Regions from separate parts of the Pseudomonas sp. NY11955 genome, predicted to be linked through region 1. Evidence: riboswitches for the same ligand, from Rfam matches in the RefSeq annotation. Region 1 holds a riboswitch; the other holds the start of a gene.
What was found. A riboswitch is a leader RNA that binds a small molecule or an ion and turns the genes downstream of it on or off. The one in region 1 is predicted to bind cobalamin.
Positions count from the first base shown of each region.

Region 2: another riboswitch for cobalamin. It lies ahead of ACNFBR_RS09445 (ABC transporter substrate-binding protein); the one in region 1 lies ahead of ACNFBR_RS14415 (CbtB domain-containing protein).

Region 1 covers NZ_JBLUPS010000006.1:343,002-346,203, forward strand. Annotated here, with positions in the region: gene cobM (precorrin-4 C(11)-methyltransferase) at 32-784, opposite strand; gene ACNFBR_RS14405 (cobalamin biosynthesis protein) at 819-1,205, opposite strand; gene ACNFBR_RS14410 (CbtA family protein) at 1,205-1,891, opposite strand; gene ACNFBR_RS14415 (CbtB domain-containing protein) at 1,901-2,089, opposite strand; cobalamin riboswitch at 2,183-2,407, opposite strand; gene ACNFBR_RS14420 (LLM class flavin-dependent oxidoreductase) at 2,475-3,202, opposite strand, start outside.
Region 2 covers NZ_JBLUPS010000004.1:181,759-184,960, reverse strand. Annotated here, with positions in the region: gene ACNFBR_RS09450 (FecCD family ABC transporter permease) at 1-780, opposite strand, end outside; gene ACNFBR_RS09445 (ABC transporter substrate-binding protein) at 780-1,790, opposite strand; cobalamin riboswitch at 1,901-2,099, opposite strand; gene ACNFBR_RS09440 (DUF1624 domain-containing protein) at 2,128-3,202, opposite strand, start outside.

The sequences.
Region 1 (3,202 bases):
TCTGCAATGCTCCGTGCAAGGCTGGCAATGCTCAGTTGCCGGGGCGATACAGGTGGGCATGCCCGGCACGGTACAAGGCCGATTCGGCGAACGGCGCATCGCCCAGCACATGCCCTACCAGTATCAGGGCCGTGCGCCGGAAGTCCTTGGTTGCCACGCGTTCAACAATATCGCCGAGATTGCCGCGCACCCAGTCCTGGTCTGGCCAGGTGGCGCGATGCACAACCGCTACCGGGCAGAGCGCGCCGTAGTGCGGCAGCAGTTCATCGACAATCCGCGACAGGTGTTTGACCCCCAGGTGAATCGCCAGGGTACTGCCATGGCGCGCCAGATCGCTCAGTTGTTCGCCAGGCGGCATTGGCGAGCTGTCGCCATAGCGGGTAAGGATCACCGTCTGCGCCACGTCCGGCAAGGTCAGTTCGCAGCCAAGCAGGGCAGCGCTGGCTGCCGTGGCGGTGACTCCAGGGATGATCTGGTAATCGATACCCAGCGCCTGCAGGTGGCGGATCTGCTCGCCGATGGCACCGTACAGGCTAGGGTCGCCGCTATGCACCCGGGCTACGTCCAGGCCTTGCTCGTGCGCGCGTTGCATGGCCGCGACAATCTGTTCCAGATGCAGTTCGGCGCTGTTGATCACGGTCTCGGCCTGGTGACCTTCGAGCACGGCTGCGGGCACCAGCGAGCCGGCATAAATGATCACCGGGCATTGGCGAATCAGCCGTTGGCCCTTGACCGTGATCAGGTCCGGGTCGCCGGGGCCGGCGCCGATGAAGTAGACGGTCATGGATAGTCCTTGCAAGAATTTGGGGGTGAAGCGCTCAGCAGGCCAGGGCGAGTGTCGCCTGGCCCAGAACCTGGCGGGCCAGCAGCAATCGGGCCCTGCCAAGCTGCTGGCTGGCCAAGGCCAACGCCGCGCTCTCGGCTACACCCCAGCAGCCGCTGTGGGCATGGGCTGCGGCGGAACGGTGGCTGAGCATGGGTTCGTATGGTTGCAGTTGCGCGCTATGGTACAGCACCAAGGGTAAACCGAGGCGTTCGGCCAACTGCAGCAAACCGGGTTCGTCGGCCTTCAGGCTGATGCTGGCAATGCCGCGCAGATCTGCCAATGCCAGGCCCTGGGTGTCCAGGGCCTGGCTCAGCAAGTTTTGCAGGGTGTCCGCCGAGCAACCTCGGCGGCAGCCAAAGCCGGCGTAGAAGCCCGGCATCAGGCCTGGCTGGAACGGCGGAACAGCCATGCGCTGAGCAGGCCCAAGGCCAGCCAGAAGGCGGCGTTGGTGAGCCAGGAGGCTACTTTGAACTGGGTTTCCAGCGCTTCAGGGGCCAGGCTTTCGTGCACCTCGGGTTGCGGTGCGCCGATCACATGGGGAATCACCAGCAGTGCCGCGCCAAGCACCTTCAGCAGCCAGTGGCGGGCGAACACCAACAACGCCAGGCCCAGCGCAGTGGCGCTGGCGGTGCCAATCCACCAGGTTTGACGTTGACCCAGGTCGGCAGCCGCAGTGCCTGGCAGCTCTGGTGGCAGGCCAAGGGTTGGGGCCAGGCAGAACACGGCGAAGCCGGCGAGCCCCCACAGTGCACCCGTGCCGGCGCGCTTCGGCTCGCGCAGGCTGTACAGGGCGGCCAGGATCAGGGCGAAGCCGACCGCGACCACCAGGTTGCCACCGGTGGTGGACAGCACCCGCTGCCAGCCGTCTTCCGGCGACCAGGCTTCGGCACTGTGCTCATGGGCGGCCACTTCGCCACCATGCTCGTGATGTGCGGCGGGGGCCGAGGACTCGTAGGTTTCCGCTTCAAGAATCAGCGGAGCGACCCAAAAGCTTTGCAGCAGGGTCAGCAACAGGGCCGCAAGCAGCCCGCTGAAGCCCGCGGTACGGGCGATGCGCGTGATCATCAGGGGTACTCAGTGGCAGGGGAAGGCGGCGCTGTGGCGGGTGTCGTGGGCGGCGTTGTGCACGGCCTCGATGTGCGAGAAGCCGGCAAAGTACACCAGGCACAGGCCCAGCAGGCTGGCGCCGACGGCGATGACCAGGCGCTGGCTGAGGGTAACGGGGGTGGCAAGGCTGTGTTGTTTGGCGCTGGTGATGGGCATGACGCGTTCCTCTGCTTTTTTGTGGGCAACGGGCGAGCGCGGCAGCCCCGGGCGAGGTGGCCCAGGGGAATGCAACAGCGCCCGCCCACCGCGGGGTGTTCATGAACGCCAGGCCGGTCTCCGGGCTTGCGAGGAAGAGCAGGGCTCCTGGAACACGTCACCTTCCCATGCCGCAGTTACCAGGCACAGTGGTACAGACGCTTCACTCGCTTACCGTTGCGGGGGCAGCACCGGCATTGTCCGGCCCTGTTGGAGGGCCTGCGACGCACCGGTTTCCCGTTTCACCCCGTGAGGGGCACCTGAACGCGAGGCATAAGAAGAGCATGGGGCGGGCTTGGCGTCAATGCCGCACTTGACCTGGGAGGGCAGTGCAGCGAGTAGAGCGCTAGGCCGTGCGCGCGTTGCGCCCAGCCTCGTGCCGTTCAACCAGCGCACGAATCCGCGGGATCAGGTCCTGCCCGTACTCCACCGCATCACGTAGCTGGTCAAAGCCGCGGAACAGGAAGGTGGTTACCCCCAGTTCGTAGTACGCCAGCGCCGCCTCGGCCACCTGGTCCGCAGTGCCCACCAGCGAGGTGGAGTTACCTGCACCACCGCCTAGCGCGGCAATCTCGGTCCACAGCCGGGTGTCGTGCACCTTGCGCTGGCTGGCCAGCTGCACCAGGCGTTCGGAGCCGGCGTTGCTCTTGCCGAAGTTCTTCTCGCGGCGATTGCCCTGATGGATGCCGATGCGCGCCTGGGCATCGGCCAGGATGCGCTCGGCACGGGCCCAGGCCTCGGCCTCGGTAGCCCCCAGAATCGGCCGCAACGACAGGCTGAAGCGAATATGCTTTTCGCGCCCGTAGCGGGCGGCGGCCTTGCGCACCTTGGTGATGCGCTCGCCTACCTGCTCCAGCGGTTCGCCCCACATCATGTAGACATCGGCGTGCTTGGCGGCCACTTCGACCGCCGCGTCAGAGGCGCCGGAGAAGTAGATCGGCAGGTGCTGCACGGGCTTGACCAGGGTCAGATTGTCTTCGACGCGGTAGTGCGTGCCCTGGTGGTCGAACGGTTCATGGCGCGTCCAGGTGTCGCGCAGGACCTGCAGGTATTCGTCGGTACGGGCATAGCGGG
Region 2 (3,202 bases), on a different contig from region 1:
GACAATCGACACCATCACCGCCGTGACCAGCGCCGCACAGCTGATCAGCAGCAACTGGGTGCGCCGCACCGGGATGCCCAGCGAGGCTGCCGAATCGGCACCGAAGGTGAAGGCATCCAGTGCGCGGCGATGCCATAGGCACACCAGCAAGCCGAACAGCGCCACCGGCACAGCCAGCCACACCGAAGGCCAGCGCACGCCACTGAGGTTGCCCAGCAGCCAGAACAAGATGCCACGCGCCTGCTCGGCAGTGGCCGACTTGGTGATCAGGAAAGCGGTCAGGGCATTGAACAGCTGCGAGCCGGCGATACCGGCAAGGATCACCTGGGCGTTGTTGTTGCTGGGGCCGGCCGCGCGGGCCAGTACCAGCACCAGGGCAAATGCCGCCCCGGCGCCGATGAACGCCCCGGCGGACATGCTCAGCGCCAGGCTACCCAGGCCCAGCAGGCCGACCAGTACCGCGCCGGTCGAGGCACCGGCAGACAGCCCCAGCAGGTATGGCTCGGCCAGCGGGTTGCGCAACAGCGCCTGGAGTATCACGCCGCAGGTGGCCAGCCCGGCGCCGCAAGCGGCCGCGACCAGGGTGCGGGTCAGGCGGTAGTTCCAGACGATACCGGCGTCGATCGGGTCGACCGGGTAGCCGGCCTGCCACAGGTGGTTGGCCAGCACCTGACCGACCACGCTGGGCGACAGGTTGGTTTCACCGATGGCGATACCGGCCAGCAGGGCGGCCAACAAGGCTGCCAGGGCAACCGCGATGCAGGGTAACAGGCGCATCATCACTGGGCTGCTTTACCGCTGGCAAACGCTGCGGACAGCGTCTGCACGCCGCGGAACAGGCGGATGCCGGCCTGCATGGCGTCGGCGTCGAGAATGATGATGTGGTCGTGCTTCACCGCGTCCATGTTGCGGGTTACCGGGTCGCTGCGCAGGAATTCGAGTTTTTTCTGGTAGTCGTCGGCGGGGAAGCGGCGGCGGTCCATGCGCGCGATGATCAGCCAGGTCGGGTTGGCTTTGGCCAGGGTTTCCCAACCTACGGTTGGCCATTCTTCGCTGGACTCGACCACGTTGCGCACACCGAGGGTGCGCAACATGAAGTCGGCGACGCCTTGGCGGCCGGCCACATAGGGGGCGATGTCGAGGTCGGCGCTGGAAAACCAGAACAGCGCAGAGGTTGTCGACAGGTCCTTGCCGGCCAGTTGCGCCTTGGCACTGTCCAGTCGGCCCTTCAGCTCGGCGTTCAGGGCCGCGCCGCGCGCCTGTACGTCGAAGATCTCAGCCAGCTGGCTGACACTTTTGTAGATGCTGTTCACCTGGAAGGCCTGCAGGCGTGTGCCGTCGGCACCGACCAGGTTGTCCTTGCCTTCACAGTCCGAGGGCAGCAGGTAGGTGGGGATATTCAGCTCGTCGAACTGTTCGCGGGTGCCGACCACGCCCTGGGCGCCGACCGTCCATTCGAGCTGCACCGCCACCAGCTGCGGGCGCTTGCCGACCACTGCCTCGAAGCTGGGTTCGTTGTCGGCCAGGCGCGGCACCTTGGCATTCACCGCCTGGTACTCGGGCAGCACGTTGTTGAACCACAGCGAGGTGCCCGCCAGCTTGTCGCCCAGGCCCAATGCATAAAGCATCTCGGTCCCAGCCTGGCCGATGGTGACGGCGCGCTGCGGTGCCTGGGCGAAGGTCTGCGGCTTGCCGCAGTTGTCGACCGTGAGCGGGTAGTGGGTGGCGGCGGCCTGAGCCAGGCCGGTGAGGCCTAGGCCGGCGAGCAGGGTGGCGAAACGGGGCAGCATGCTGGGCGATCTCCTATCGGACAGTTCGGGTGAGGAACGCGCGGACAGGCATCGCCGAGCCCCTGCTGGTGGCTGAGGCAACACTGATGGCCAATCCCGGACACCCCGCCGGTTGGTGTATGTAGGCCGGCAGGTCTCCTGACTGGTGCGTCACGGCCTGGCTCCGGCCTTCCCGGGTGTTAGGCCCAGTGGCATCGATGGAGCAGGCTCGGCACCTACAGTTGCGGGGGCAGTTCCGTTTGGCCCGTGTTGGCGGGCCTGGGATTCCCTATTAGTTCCGTGGTGGAAACCGGCGGCCCGCATGGTAGACCATCGCGCCGCCGGGTGAAAACGCTTTTCAGAAGTACTTCAGCCAGCGGATGTCGCGGCGCCGCTGCTTTAGCTTGGCGAACCCGCGCACCGGTCGGTACAGCGCAACCGCCAGCAGCACTGCAACCACCCATACCGCTGCAATGCCGTCGAAGCCAAAGTAGTCGCCATGGTTGAGACCCAGCAGCGCTACACAGGCCAGGTACAGCAGCTTCAACACATACAGGTGCAGCAGGTAGAAGAACATGGGGGCTGCACCGAACACCGCCAGGGCACTGATCCAGCGCGGCTGGGAAGCACGCTCGAAGGCCCGCAGCAACAGCAGGCCGCAGCCCAGGGTCAGGGCCAGGAACAGCAGCGACGGTGGGTATTTGGTGATGTTGAAGAAGCTCATCAGGGTTTGCGTGAAGGTAGGGTAGCCGCTCCATGGCGCCTCCCCGTAGCCGTTGAACATGCGCAACACCACAAAACCCAGCAGTGCGAGCAACCCGGCCAGCAGCAGGCGTTGCTGGCGTTGCCCGGCAGCGCTGCCGCGAGCGAACCAGGGGCCCAGGCCGTAGCCCAGGGCGATGACGCCGATCCATGGCAGCACCGGGTACGACGTGCGCAGGCGCAGGTTGTCGGAAAACGCCAGCCAGCCACGGTCATGCAGAATCGCCCAAGGCACATGCAGCGCAGATTCCACACCAAAGTGCAGGCCGTCGAGCAAGTTGTGCCCGGCGACGATGAGGGCGCCCAGGGCGAGCAGCGCGGCGCGTGGCAGCCACACCAGCAGCGACAGGGCAATCATGCTGACACCGATGGCCCAGATCACCTGCAGGTAGATCACGCTGGGCGGCAACTGGAAGGTCCAGGCGAAGTTGACCAGGGTGAACTCCAGCGCCACCAGGAACAACCCGCGCTTGAACAGGAACGCCGAGACGTCGCCTCGGCCCTGATGCTTCTCGCCGTACAGCCAGGCCGACAGGCCGGTCAGCAGGACGAACACTGGCGCGCAAAGGTGGGCGAGGGTGCGGCTGACGAACAGCGATGGCTCTGTGGTGTCGATGGTCATCGGGTCGCTGACCTGGCGGTGCAGGAAGAAGGTCTCGCGAACGTGGTCC